DNA from 2 places in the Microbacterium keratanolyticum genome. Region 2 is predicted to be linked to the other one. Evidence: predicted binding sites of a transcription regulator. Region 2 holds the regulator's gene; the other holds the start of a gene.
What was found. The regulator LexA, encoded in region 2, represses DNA repair genes until DNA is damaged. The targets are predictions, from matches to a motif close to TCGAACANNTGTTCGA.
Positions count from the first base shown of each region.

Region 1: the regulator LexA is predicted to act here: its motif matches at 5,456-5,471, upstream of JOD62_RS05490 (Rv2578c family radical SAM protein).

Region 1 covers NZ_JAFBBQ010000001.1:1,147,879-1,155,193, forward strand. Annotated here, with positions in the region: gene JOD62_RS05465 (ABC transporter ATP-binding protein) at 1-1,176, shown strand, start outside; gene JOD62_RS05470 (energy-coupling factor transporter transmembrane component T) at 1,173-1,991, shown strand; gene JOD62_RS05475 (CPBP family intramembrane glutamic endopeptidase) at 2,100-3,029, shown strand; gene JOD62_RS05480 (acyl-CoA dehydrogenase family protein) at 3,095-4,258, opposite strand; gene JOD62_RS05485 (M15 family metallopeptidase) at 4,420-5,370, opposite strand; gene JOD62_RS05490 (Rv2578c family radical SAM protein) at 5,481-6,599, shown strand; gene JOD62_RS05495 (DEAD/DEAH box helicase) at 6,702-7,315, opposite strand, start outside.
Region 2 covers NZ_JAFBBQ010000001.1:2,642,838-2,650,152, forward strand. Annotated here, with positions in the region: gene ftsE (cell division ATP-binding protein FtsE) at 1-939, shown strand, start outside; gene ftsX (permease-like cell division protein FtsX) at 936-1,850, shown strand; gene smpB (SsrA-binding protein SmpB) at 1,938-2,414, shown strand; gene JOD62_RS12750 (S9 family peptidase) at 2,425-4,323, opposite strand; gene lexA (transcriptional repressor LexA) at 4,443-5,129, opposite strand; gene JOD62_RS12760 (LysM peptidoglycan-binding domain-containing protein) at 5,437-5,787, shown strand; gene JOD62_RS12765 (histidinol-phosphate transaminase) at 5,853-6,938, shown strand; gene hisB (imidazoleglycerol-phosphate dehydratase HisB) at 6,935-7,315, shown strand, end outside.

The DNA.
Region 1 (7,315 bases), 1.5 Mb from region 2:
TCTCCGCTGGTCGTGCTCGATGAGCCGACGGCGAACCTCGACCCGCAGGGGATCGACGACGTCTACGCGGCGTTGACCGATGTCGTCGCCGAGGGCGACCGGGCGATTCTGCTGGTCGAGCACAACCTCGACGCCGCCATGGCCTTCGTCACGCGCACGATCGTGCTCGACGGCGAAGGGCGCGTCGCCTTCGACGGCCCGGCCCACGAGACGATCCGCACGCATGCCGCCGAGCTCGTCGAGATGGGCGTGTGGCTTCCGGCCGCGACGCTCGCCGCCCTCCGGATGCAGGAGCACGGCGCTGTCTTCGATGAGCTGCCGCTCTCGGCAGATGAGCTGGCAACGGCTCTACACGACACCGCCGTTCCGGCGGGGACTGTCGAAGGCTCCCGGATGCCTCGCAGCGAAGCATCCGCCCCCATCATCCGTGCACGCGGGCTGACCGTCCGCCGTGGGCGTTCCGCAATCGTGCGCGATCTCGACCTCGACATCGAGACCGGCAGCCTCACCGCGATTGTCGGCGCGAACGGCGCGGGCAAGACGACTCTGTTGCAGGCGCTCGCCGGCGTCATCCCGCCGCCGAAGCGGCAGGTCACGGTCGACGGCATCGATCCGGACTCCGCGTCGCCTCGCGAGCTGTCGACGCGCATCGGCTTCGTGTTCCAGAACCCCGAGCACCAGTTCATCGCGGCCACCGTCTTCGATGAGCTCGCGCATGGGCTGCGGCTGCGCCGTGTTCCGGATGCGGAGATCAGCGCCCGCGTCGATGAGATGCTCACCCGGTTCGGCCTGGCGCACAAGGCGCAGACGCACCCCTTCCTGCTGTCCGGCGGCGAGAAGAGACGTCTCTCTGTGGGTACAGCGCTCATCACGCACCCGCACGTGCTGGCGCTCGACGAGCCGACATTCGGGCAGGACCGCGCCCGCGCATCCGAACTCCTCACCCTGCTGCACGACCTGCGCGACGAAGGCACCACCGTCGTGATCATCACGCACGATCTGCAACTCGTCGCCGACCACGCCTCGCACACGGTCATCCTGGCCGACGGGCGGGTTCATGCCGCGGGCCGCACGGCCGATCTCTTCCGCGACGAGCAGATCTTCACGGGCGCGGGCCTCCACCTGCCCCCGGTGCAGCGCGTGCTCGCCGCCACCCGGCAGGTGATCGAGCCTTGAGCGCGACCGCCTTCAACCCGTATGCCTCGTTCACCGTCACCTCGCCGCGGCAGTTCCTGTACGGACTGAACCCGCTGGCGAAGATCATCGCGGTCGCACCGGTCATGGTCCTGCTCGTCGTCGTGCGCGACCTGGCGACGCCCACCGCGTTCATCGCCCTGTCGTACGCGCTGGTGCTGATCGGCACGCGCGTCACGGCGCGCACCCTGCTGATCTTGTTCGCGGCGATGCCGGTCGGCATCCTGGTCATCGGCGTCAGCTTCTCGGTGTGGGTCGACGCGGCCGGCGTCGATGGCACGGCGCCCGTGCTGCAGATCGGCACCTGGACGCTGTTCGCCGGAGCGCTCGAACTCGGCTTCGCGACCGCACTGCGGCTCGGCGCGATCGTCGCGCTCGCCCTGATCGGTGGGCTCACCACGACCGGCCCCGACCTTGTGCGCGCCAGCGTGCAGCAGCTGCGCCTGCCCTACCGAATCGGCTACACGGCGCTGGCGGCTTTCCGGTTCGTGCCGCGCTTCGGGTACGAACTGTCGGTCATCCGCGCCGCGCACCGTGTGCGCGGTCACCACGGCGGACGCGGTCCCCTTGCGCGCATCGCCCGAGGCTGGGGCTACATCGTGCCGCTGCTGGCGAGCGCGATCCGGCACGCGGAACGCGTGGCCCTCGCGATGGACTCCCGCGCCTTCGGCGCCCACCCCACCCGCACCGAGCGTCACCTCGTGCCGTTCCGCCGCCGCGACGCAGCGTTCCTGGTGCTGTTCCTTCTGGCATCCGCGGTGATCTTCGCCGTGTTCTTCCCCTGGCAGCTCGGGTAGCACCGACGACGCCTGCGTCTGGCGCGCGGAATCTTTGGATGCTGACCAAAGATAGACTGAATGCACCCGGAGCTACCCCGCCCACATCCAGGAAGGCAGCATCGTCGTATGAGCCGCGCCCGCATACTCCCCGCGCCACTGTCCGGCATGCAAGAGGCAAAGCGCCCCACCGGCGCCATCGTCGCGACGATCATCGTCGTCGCCGCAAGCTATGGATCCCTCATGATCGCGGGCATCACCTACTCCTCGATCACCGGATCCATGGAGATGCCCTGGTGGATGAGCATCGTCGCATTTGGCGGGATCGCCGTACTCATCGGCCTCTGGGTGCGTTTCAAAGAGGGGCGCCGCTTCCGCTCGCTCGGCTTTGAGGAGCCGCGCCGCGCCCCGCGTCAGATCCTGTGGGGTATCGCGGGAGGCCTGCTCCTCGCGACTCTCGCGATGCTGACGCTCGTCCTTCTCGGGCAGGGATCGATCCGCTGGAATGCCGACGCACTGACCCCTGCAGACTGGCTGATGGCGCTCGTCTGGATCGCCGTGTACGCGGTGCAGTCCTCCTCCGAGGAGATCGCCGTCCGCGGCTTCGCGGCTCAGGCGTATGCGCGCCGCTTCGGCATCGTCGCCGCAATCGCCCTGCAGGCGGTGCTGTTCGCCGCGCTCCACGCCGGCAACGACGGCTTCGGCGTTCTTCCGATCGTGAACATGCTGCTCCTCTCGGTCGCTCTGGGCCTCTGGGTGCTCAAGAACGGCAGCCTGTGGGCCGCATGCGCCTTCCACAGCACATGGAACTGGGCACTCTCACGCCTCTTCGGCACGACCATGTCGGGGCATGAAAGCAGTCACGGCATCTTCGTCGTCACACCGAGTGCCGACGGGCCGGCGCCCATCACGGGTGGGACGTTCGGCATCGAAGGCAGCCTGATCACCGCCGTTCTCCTCGCCGCCATGATCGCCGTACTCGCCGGGCCGGCGATTCGCCGCGTGTCCGCAGCGCGCGCAGCGACTGCCCCCGCCCGCACGCTCGACGCGGTGCGCTGAGCAGGGCCGCGGACGCGAGAGAGGGGCCCGGATGCAGCATCCGGGCCCCTCCTTGATTCACAGCGTCAGCGCTTGCCGGCGATCTGACGCCCGACGAGATCACGCATGATCTCGTTCGTGCCGCCGTAGATGCGGTGCACACGAGCGTCGGTGAAGGCCCGCGCGATCGGGTACTCCATGATGTAGCCGTAGCCGCCGTGCAGCTGCACGCCGATGTCGAGCAGTTCCCACTCGCGCTCGGTGGCCCAGAACTTGACCTTCGCGGCGTCCTCGGCCGAGAGGCGGCCGTCGCGGTAGGCGAGCAGCGCGCGGTCGATGTACGCCCACATCGCGTCGGTCGTTGCGGCCATGTCTGCGAGGCGGAAGCGGGTGTTCTGGAAGTCGGCGACGCGCTCACCGAACGCCTCGCGATCCTTCGTGTAAGCGACGGTCCAGTCGAGCGCGGCCTGGCCTGCGGCCGCCGCCGCGACACCGATCGACAGACGTTCGAGCGGAAGGTTCAGCATCAGCTGGATGAAGCCCTGCCCCTCCTTGCCGCTGATGAGGTTCTCCTCCGGGATGAAGACATCCGTGAAGCTCAGCTCGGCGGTGTCCCACCCGTGGAAGCCCATCTTGCTGAGCTTCTTGCCCTGGTCGAAGCCCTCCATGCCCTTCTCCACGATCAGCAGGCTGAACGCGTCAGGACGGTTGCCCTCGCCCGTCTTGACGAAGGTGACGACCATGTCGGCGGTCGTGCCGGAGGAGATGAACGTCTTCGCACCGTTGAGGATGTATCCGCCGTCGACCTTCTTGGCGTTGGTCTTGATGCCGCGCAGGTCGCTGCCCGCGCCGGGGTCGGTCATGGCCAGTGCGCCCAGCACCTCGCCGGTCGCCATGCGCGGAAGCCACTTGGCCTTCTGCTCGGGCGTGCCCATGTGCACGAGATACGGCACGGCGAGGTCGTCCTGGATGCCGAAGGCACCGGCGAGGGAGCCCGCACCGGCGGCGATGACCTCTTCCATCACGATCGTGCGGAAGCGGTAGTCCTGCAGCATTCCGGCGCCGCCGAACTCCTCGGGAACCGAGAGCCCGATCAGACCGGCTTCTCCAGCGGCGAGCATGGTCGCGCGGTCGATCTCACCATCGGCGTCCCACTTCGCGAGCGATTCCGTGGTGACGTGCCGCTTGACGAAATCCTTCACCAGCTCGCGGAATGCTTCGTGGTCCTCGTCGTAGATGTCGCGTTCCATCGCGCGTCCTCCCAGTCGATAGGGTGCTTCACTGCACCGCGAGTCTAGGGATTCCGTCGACCGGACGAAAGATCATTGTGAGAATGCATCTCACCGTTCGTGATACTCGGTGTCAGCATTGTGGGATGCCACCAGATCCCGTCGAACCGCGGAATTCTGGATCAGTCGGCGTAGCCTGGCGCATCGGGAAGCGCGAAGAACTGTTCCAGCGACTGGTAGCCACCCTCATGGTAGGCGCGGGCCAGCTCCGTGCCGATGTAGCGCAGATGCCACGGCTCAGGCGCGTATCCCGTTGATGCTGTCGCGGACGCTTCGTAGCGCACGATGAACCCGAACTGCCAGCCGTTCTCCGCGACCCACACCCCCGCCGGTGTTGCGCCGAAATCGTAGATGCCGCCGCATCCGTCCGCGCAGCTGACCACGTCGGCTGCGAGGCCGGTCTGGTGCTCGCTGTGTCCGGGACGAGCGGAGACCGCGTCTGCGCCCTCCTGCCCGAGCTCGTCCACGTGGCCGTAGTAGTTGCCGACCTGTGTCTCGAAGGAGCGGTAGCCGCTGCCGAGCGCCAATGGGCCGAGGCCTGCCGCCTCCGTGGCATCCGACATCGCATCCAACGCGGCGGCGACATCCGCACGCACCGGCCCCGCAGAGGAATCTCGAAGGAGCGCCGGCTCGCCCAGCGAGGCTGGAGCGTACTCAGCCGGCGAGAGCGAGCGCAGCTTGTTGACCACGAGCCACAGCCGCACCGGATCAGCGAGGTCGACGCACGGAGCGTTCCCCGTGGCGACCGCGGCACGGAAGGCCGCACCACCGCCGAAGGCCGCAACGGCTGCGTTGTCATCACCCGAGGCGATCGCCTGCTGCACCGCTGGTTCGGCACAGTGGTCGACGACCTCTGCCGCCTGAATCTCGACGACAGGGAGCTCTTGTGCAGTCACCGGCAGAGGAGGCACACGCAACGCCGCCGCCCCCGCGCCGGTCGCGGCTCCTGCGCCTTCGAACAGCGCCAGGATGATCCCGAGAACGGTCACCGCGATGCCGATCGGCACGAAGATGCGCAACGCGGAAGAACTCGCCCGGGCATGGCGAGCAACCGGACGCTGCGGGTCAGTCACCCCTTCATTGTCTCCCCCTTCACTGGACGGATGCTCCATCTCTCCACAGATTCGAAGATTTAGACGATGTCACCTTGACGATCATTCGATCATCTGTTCGAATAGAGCGCATGAGATGGCAAGGGCAGCGACTGGGAGAGGTGGATGGGTCCGCCCTGCCCGGACTGGAAGACCGCACCGGCATCCTTCGCACCGTGACGACGCCCGAGTTCGCAGGAATGACGTTCCACGAGGTGCTCGCGAAATCTGTTCTCAATGCCGTTCCTGGTGCCTCGCGCATGCCCTTCTCCTGGACCATCAACCCCTATCGGGGGTGCAGCCATGCCTGCACGTACTGTTTCGCGCGGGGCACCCACACCTATCTCGACCTCGACGGAGGAGCCGACTTCGACTCTCAGATCGTCGTGAAGGTCAACTCGGTCGAGATCCTCGAAAAAGAGCTGCGACGCGGCAGCTGGAAGCACGAGACAGTCGCCCTCGGCACCAACACTGATCCGTACCAGCGGGCCGAAGGCCGCTATCAGCTGATGCCGGGAATCATCCGGGCACTCGCCGCGTCCGGCACTCCGATGTCGATCCTCACGAAAGGCACGCTCATTCGGCGCGACATCCCCCTGCTCGTGGACGCGGCGACGCAGGTGCCCGTCGACGTGCAGATGTCGATCGCCATGTACGACGATGAGCTGCAGAAGGCGATCGAACCCGGCGCACCCAGCACACAGGCCCGCCTCGACACAGTGCGGGCCCTCAGCGACGCCGGCTTCCCCGTGACGGTCTTCCTGATGCCGATCATGCCGCACCTCACCGACTCGCTCGCCGCGATCGACACGGCGCTTGCCCGCATCAAGAACGCAGGCGCCAGTGGCGTGATCTACGGGGCACTGCACCTGCGTCCCGGCGTGAAGCCGTGGTTCCTGCAGTGGCTCAGCCAGACCCGCCCCGACCTGCTTTCGTCCTACCGAACGCTCTATCCGGGGGCCGCCGCAGAAGCACCGAAGGTGTATCGGCAGTGGCTCGCGAAACGCGTTCGGCCGCTGATCCGGATGCACGGGCTCGATCGAGGGTCGGGCGGTACAGGCATCTCGTCACGCGGGTTCCGCCAGGAAGAGGTCGCGCAGGGGCGACCCGGAGGAGCCGCTGCGACACCTCCGATGCCCACGTTCCGAGCCGATCGCACGCGTCGATCCGCACTCGTAGGGGCGCCCCAGCCGACTCCCATGCTGTTCTGAGCCAGAGCGGGCGCGGAAGCTGTTCGGGCCACCGACGAGCTCGCATCGACAAGGGCCCCGCCCCGCACGAGTGCGGAACGGGGCCCTTCACGGTTGTTCGTGTCAGCGGGTGAGTTCGTCCGCCGTCAGAGTGCGCCCGGTGATCTCATCGATCACGTCGTCGCCGACACGCGCGCTCTCGAAGGGCGCGTCGATCTCAGCGCGGTCGAGCAGCTCGGTCATGCGGCGCTGACGCTGACGGGTGATGAGCGTGACGACACGACCCGAACGGCCCGCACGTCCGGTACGACCAGCGCGGTGGAGGTACGTCTTGTACTCATCCGGCGCATCGGCCTGAACGACCAGGTCGATGTCATCCACGTGAATGCCACGGGCAGCCACATCGGTCGCCACGAGCACCTGCGCGCGACCGGAGGTCAGACGCTGCAGGTTGCGCGTGCGCTTGGCCTGGTTCAAGTCACCGTGCAGGGACACCGCGGAGATTCCGGCATCCTCGAACTGCTCTGCGAGCATCTCCGCATACGCACGCGTGCGAGCGAAGACAAGGGTCTGGCCCTCGCGGTCGACGAGCGACGTGAGGATGTCGGCCTTCTCACGGTGCTCGATCACGAGCACACGGTGCTCGATCGTCCCCGAGTTCTGGTCTTCCCCCGCGACCTCGAAGACCGCCGGGTCGACCAGGAACTCGTCGACGAGAGACGCGACCTCGCGATCGA
Region 2 (7,315 bases):
TCGGGGTCGGGGAAGTCCTCGTGTCTGCGTCTGATCCTCCGTGAAGAGATCCCGACGAGCGGCCGTGTGGCCGTGCTCGGACGCGACCTTCGCACGCTCGCGAACCGCAAGGTGCCGTACTTCCGGCGCAACATCGGCTCGGTATTCCAGGACTTCCGTCTGCTGCCGTCGAAGACGGTCTTCCAGAACGTGGCGTTCTCGCTGCAGGTCATCGGCGCCTCGCGCGGATTCATCCAGCAGGCGGTGCCGGAGGCCCTCGCGCTCGTCGGCCTGGAGGGCAAGGAGAAGCGTCTTCCGCACGAGCTCTCCGGCGGCGAGCAGCAGCGCGTCGCGATCGCACGAGCGATCGTGAACCGCCCGCAGGTTCTCCTCGCCGACGAGCCCACAGGAAACCTGGACCCGGCGACCTCGACAGACATCATGCAGCTGCTGGCGCGTATCAACGCCGGTGGTACGACCGTGCTCATGGCCACGCACGAGGCGGCGTTCGTCGACCAGATGCAGCGTCGCGTGATCGAGCTGCGCAACGGTGAGATGGTGCGTGACGAGGTCGGCGGCGGGTACGGCGACACCTCGCACGTCCCGATCCTCACGCCGGAGGCGATTCGCGGTGCGGCCGCCTCTGCCGCCCTCACCGCTGTTCTCGAGGTCCAGCGCGAGACCGCCGCGGCGATCTCGGGCGACAGCCTCGCCGCAGCCGCCGTGATCGCAGCCGCGATCGAGACATCGGATGCTCCAGCCCCCGCACCCGTGGCGCCTGCCGCCGACGACAGTGCGCCGGCGGAGGCATCCGATTCGGCGGAGCCGGCCGCAGATCACACCGCGACGGGCGCACAGCAGCCCATCGTGCTGCCCGAGGTGGACATCGCCGAGATCGGCGTCGCAGGCCGACTCGGCCTCGAATCCAACGACGACGAGGAAGTAGGACCCACCTCATGAGGCTCGGTCTCATCCTCTCCGAGGCGCTGACCGGTCTTCGCCGCAACGCCTCCATGGTCATCTCTGTCGTTCTGGTGACCTTCATCTCGCTGACCTTCGTCGGTGCCGCGATCCTCATGCAGTCGCAGATCGGGGCGATGCGCGAGTACTGGGAAGGCCGCGCGCAGATCGCGGTCTACATGTGCTCCGAGGTCTCGCAGACCGAGACCTGCGTCGACGGCGTCGCGAACGAGGAGCAGCTGGCCTTCGTCGAGTCGGAGCTCGCCAGCGACACGCTCGCGCCGCTCATCGCGGATGTGCGCTTCGAGGACCGCGACGAGGCGTACCAGAAGACCGTCGACCTCGTCGGCGACGACTATGCGAGCGTCATCACCCCCGAGCAGATGAATGAGGTTTTCTGGGTCAATCTCAAGGATCAGACCCAGTCGACGGTCATCGTGGAGGCGTTCCAGGGGGTGAAGGGCGTTGAAGAGGTCAAAGACCAGCTCGAGTACCTCGATCCGCTCTTCTCGGCACTGACGATCGCGACCTACATCGCCGTCGGAATCGCCGGTCTCATGCTGATCGCCGCCGTTCTGCTGATCGCCACCACGATCCGGCTCTCGGCCTACGCACGACGCAAGGAGATCGGCATCATGCGACTCGTCGGCGCGTCGAACCGCTTCATCCAGACGCCGTTCGTGCTGGAAGGCGTGTTCGCGGCGGTCATCGGATCGCTGCTCGCGAGCACCGCCGTGCTGCTGGGAGTGCACTTCGGCGTGCAGGAGTACCTGCGCGGTCGGGTCACCTTCATCACGACCTGGGTCACGATGCAGGATGCGCTGCTTGTCGTGCCGATCATCGTGGGTATCGGAGTCGTGCTGGCTGCGTTGTCCGCCGGTTTCGCGATCCGCCGCTGGTTGCGCGCGTAGCATCCGCACCGCGGTTGCCGGCGGCACCCGCGGTGTTGTTAGACTGACAGGCTGCCGTGCGCCCGCATGGCTGCAGAGGAGAGCACTATGCCCAGGGAACGCGGGGAGAAGGTCATCGCGACCAATCGTCGCGCACGTCACGACTACAACATCGAGAAGTCGTACGAAGCGGGGCTCGTGCTGACCGGCACCGAGGTGAAGTCGCTGCGCCAGGGGCGCGCGAACCTCAGTGACGGCTATGCGTTCATCAAGGGCAACGAGGCCTTCCTCGACGCCGTGCACATCCCGGAATACTCCCAGGGGCACTGGACGAACCACTCGGCCAAGCGCATCCGCAAGCTCCTGTTGCACCGGGAAGAGATTGCGAAGCTGTCGCACGCGGTCTCCGCCGGCGGGTACACGCTCGTGCCGCTGCGGCTGTACTTCTCCGATGGGCGCGCCAAGGTCGAGATCGCACTTGCCAAGGGCAAGAAGGAGTACGACAAGCGTCAGACGCTGCGCGAGCGGCAGGACAACCGGGAAGCAGAGCGCGCCATGCGTCTGCGCAACCGGATGGGCGAGTAGCCCGCGCCCGTCAGATCTTCGGGGCGAACCCGAAGGCCTCGCCGAGGAACCGCAGCTCCGCCTCGGCGACGGTGATGATCGTCTCCGCCTGGCGGAAGCCGTGTCCTTCGCCGGGGAACAGCAGGTACTCATGGGGGATGCCACGGGCAGCCAGCGCGTCCCGGATCGCCTCCGACTGCGACGGGGGAACCACCGCGTCGTCCTCGCCCTGCAGCAGCAGAACGGGAACATCGATGCGCTCCGCGTGCGTGAGCGGCGAGCGTTCGATGTAGACGGCCTCGGTCTCGGGCAGCGGACCCACGAGAGCGTCGATGTAGTGCGCTTCGAAGTCATGGGACTCGGCGACCAGCGCGCGCAGGTCTGCGACGCCGTATCGGCTGACGCCCGCGCCGAAGACACCTCCACGCACGAGCGCTGACAGCACGGTCCATCCGCCGGCGGATCCACCACGGATCGCGAGACGCGCAGGATCAGCTGCGCCGGATGCCGCAAGTCCGGCAGCCGCGGCGAGCACGTCATCGACGTCGACCACGCCCCACTGCCCGTTGAGGCGTTCACGATAGGCGCGGCCGTAACCGGTCGAGCCTCCGTAGTTGACATCCAGAACGCCGATGCCGCGACTGGTGAGATACGCGATCGCGGGCGAGGCTGCGCCGGCGACGTGCGCCGTCGGACCACCGTGCACGAGCACGATGTACGGAGGGCGCTCACCCTCGGGCGCCGTCGCCAAGGGATTCGTAGGCGGGTAGTCGAAGGCGTGCACAGGCCCGTGGGTCCCATCGATCGTGAGAGGACGTGCGACCGGCACCCAGGCCGGATCGAACGTGCCACCGCCACGCACCGAGGTGACCCGCCCATCCGCGGTGTCCACGAGCCAGAGACCAGCCGCGCTCGACGGGCCTGCACCGGTGATGAGGACGCGTGTGCCCGCCGCGTCCTCCACGCTGAGTCCGGCATTCATCGGCACGGTGAGCGTGCGCGTCGCGCCGTCGGGTGTGATCACCACGACCTCATCCGTGCCGTTCGTGCGCAGCGCCACGATGCTGCCGTCGGCGAGCGGCTGGTACCACCGCTGCCCGAGAACCCAGAGGCCACCGCCGGTGTCCGCGTCCGCCGGAGAGACGGGGGTGGGCCCGGCCGTGACCGAGAGGCCGTCGAGTTCGAGGCGCTGGAGGTTCCAGCGGCCGGTGGGATCATCTGCATAGAGGAGGGAGGTGTCGGAGAGCCACTCGGGCTGCAGAGCCGCCCGTGTCGGCGTCTGGGCGACAGCGCCGCCATCGATCTCCTGCACGCGCAGATGCGCGCTGTCCCAGGGCATCTGCCGCCCCGACCACTCCACAAACGCGACACGTGTGCCGTCGGGCGAGAGCGTCGGGTGCGCCCAGAACGCGGTTCCCTCGATGACCACGCGGATCTGCTCCGCATCCTCGGCCGCCCGCCCGTCGAGAGGGATCTCCACGATCGCACGCAGGTGCGGCTGCACTGTAAGGTCTTCACGCACCGCCAACAGTCGGCCGGACTGCACTCGCAGGCCACCGTGGCGTGGACCTGCGGGGGTCAGCGGTTCCGGTGCGCCGCCCGGAGACAGCCGATACACGCGCTGATCGGACGCCTCGACGAAGAACAGCGTGCCCGTCGCATCCGCCGTCCATGCACCGCCGCCGTACTCGTGGACCTTGGAGCGAGCGCTCCAGGGTGCAGGGAGCAGGTCGACGGTTCCGGATGCCTCGCCCCGACGGATCGTCACCCGTCCACGCTCCGCCGGGACCGACTCGCCCCACCAGATGTCATCCCCGACGAAGCGCGCCCCGTCGATGCGGGAGCCGGCGATCGCGAGATCTGCTGCGGTGAACGGAGAATCCCATGCACCGTACGGAGCGGTGTACGACAGAGCGGAACGGTCAAGCATTCTTCGAGCCTACGCGGGCTCCGCATTCCGGGCCTCGCGATCGGGCGTTCGGGGCGGCCCCGGTGGTTGCCGCATCATCGAGAGCCGGCGTGGGGTGCTCGCAACACCCCACGCGGATCTCAGACGGCGCGCAGGACCGCGACGATCTTGCCGAGAATGGTCGCTTCGTCGCCGAGGATCGGTTCGAACGCAGAGTTGCGGGGGAGCAGCCAGGTGTGGCCGTCCCTGCGGCGGAACGTCTTGACGGTGGCTTCGCCGTCGAGCATCGCCGCCACGATCTCACCGTTCTCCGCCGTGTGCTGTGCGCGCACGACAACCCAGTCGCCGTCACAGATCGCCGCGTCGATCATCGACTCGCCGGACACCTTGAGCATGAAGAGGTCTCCCTTGCCCACGAGCTGGCGGGGGAGAGGGAAGATCTCTTCGACGTGCTGATCGGCTGTGATCGGCACGCCTGCGGCGATCTGGCCGACGAGGGGGACGAGCGCCGCATCGCCCACGGACGGCGCGGTGTCTGCCGGGTTCTCGCCGGCGGTACCGGGGAGGTCGATGAGAACCTCCATCGCACGGGTCTTGCCGGGGTCGCGGCGCAGGTATCCACTCAGTTCGAGTTGTCCGAGCTGGTGCGTCACGCTCGAGAGCGACTTGAGACCCACAGCGTCGCCGATCTCTCGCATGCTCGGCGGATAGCCGTTCACCGCGATCGACGTCTGGATCACTTCGAGGATCGCCAGCTGCTTGGCGCTGAGGTTCTTGCGGCGCCGAGTACGCGCGACCTCTGCGTCGGACGATGCGGTGTCGCTCATGAGTGCTCCTTCGTCGTGATTGTCGCGTCGTGGGGGTCGGAACCCGTGATTTCGGCGGGAAACGCCCTCGCGGGCCGAATGTCTGAGGCCCGTGGTGGGCTGTGTTCATCGAAACCGTAGCCGATGTTCGGACGAAAACGGAATATCTGTTCGAGCGTGTCGAGATGGTTTCGAGGAGTTTTCTCGAACAAACCTTGACATGCGTTCGAAATCGAAGATATCTTCGGAACGTAGGTTCGCATTCGGCTCTCTCGGCCGAGAGTCGAATGCGAACACTGCGTCACACCTCTTCTAAGGAGCAGGCGACATGACCACCATGACCCTCACCCCGGCAACGCCCGTCCAGACGCGTCTGCGCATCACGGCGCGAGGTCGTCGGGTGCTGGCCGCTCTCATCGCGCTTCCGATCGCGATCGGGATCGCCGCCGCCGCTCTGAGCGGCGGCAGTGCGACGGCTTCTGCGGAGGCGAACGGTGGGGTGTCTTTCGAGACGGTCACGGTGGTTCCCGGTGACACGCTGTGGTCGATCGCGACGACGATCGCGCCAGAGGCTGATCCTCGCGACGTGATCGATGAGATCCGCCGGCTGAACCTTCTGCAGAGCGGTGCGCTCTCCGTCGGGCAGGAGCTCGCGCTGCCTGCCGCGTACACGAAGTAGAAGGTGCGGCATCCGTGGGCTGACACAGTGCGGAGCAGCCCATGGGTGCGGCCTACGATGGCAGGGTGACCGTTTCACTCGATGATCTCCCTCTTCGCGACGACCTTCGCGGTCTGCGTCCCTACGGCGCGCCGCAGGCGCCACTGCCTGTGGCGCTCAACGTCAACGAGAACACGCATCCGGTGCCCGAGTCGGTGGCGAGTGACATCCTCGACGACATCGCCGTCGCGCTGCGCGACGTGAACCGCTATCCGGATCGTGAGTTCACGACGCTCCGTGAAGGGTTCGCCGCGTACCTCGGACACAATCTGCAGGCAGAGAACATCTGGGCGGGTAACGGCTCGAACGAGGTTCTGCAGCACATTCTTCAGGCTTTCGCGGGCCCGGGACGGACAGCTTTCGGATTCGGACCGACGTACTCCATGTATCCGCTCCTCACGCAGGGAACCGGCGCGCGCTGGATCTCTGGCGTCAGGGACTCGGACTACTCGCTCACCGCAGACGACGCTGCAGCGCAGGTGCGAGCGGCGGACGCCGATGTCATCATCCTCTGCGCGCCGAACAATCCAACAGGCACGCCCCTCGGTCTCGACGTCGTCGAAGCCGTGTACGAGGCGGCCCGCGGCATTGTGATCGTCGATGAGGCGTACCAGGAGTTCGCTCCGAGGGAGTCGCCCTCCGCGCTGACTCTGCTCCCGGGGCGCCCACGCCTCGCGATCTCCCGCACGATGAGCAAGGCCTTCGCCTTCGCGGGTGCACGGGTCGGGTACCTCGCGGCCGACCCGGCGTTCATCGACGCGTTGCGCCTCGTCCGTCTGCCGTACCACCTCAGCGCCCTGACGCAGGCGGCAGCGGTCGCCGCGCTGCGGAACGCGCCAACGATGCTGTCGATGGTCGACGAGATCGTCGAGCAGCGTGATCGCATCTCCGCCACACTCGAAGCGCTGGGTTACACGCCGCACGAGTCCTGGTCGAACTTCGTTCTCTTCGGGGGCGTGACGGATCCCGCGGCAACCTGGCGTGCGCTCTACGATCGTGGCGTTCTGATCCGCGATGTGGGCATCCCCGGACACCTCCGTGTCACGGCCGGGACCGAGGCCGAGACCACCGCATTCCTGGACGCTCTCGCCTCGATAGGATCAGCAGCATGACCGCTCGTACCGCCCGCCGCACCCGTTCCACCTCCGAGTCGACCGTTGAGCTCGAGCTCAACCTCGACGGCACCGGTGTCAGCGACATCCACACGACGGTCCCCTTCTTCGACCACATGCTCACCGCCTTCGCGAAGCACTCGCTGACCGACCTCACGGTTCGCGCGACGGGTGACACCCACATCGATGCCCACCACACAGTGGAAGACATCTCCATCGTGCTCGGCCAGGCGATTCGCGATGCGCTTGGCGACAAGGCAGGCATCTCGCGCTACGGCGACGCCCTCGTGCCGCTGGACGAGGCGCTGGCTCAGGCCGTCGTCGACATCTCGGGTCGCCCGTTCCTGGTGCACGAAGGCGAGCCCGCCGGCTTCGAG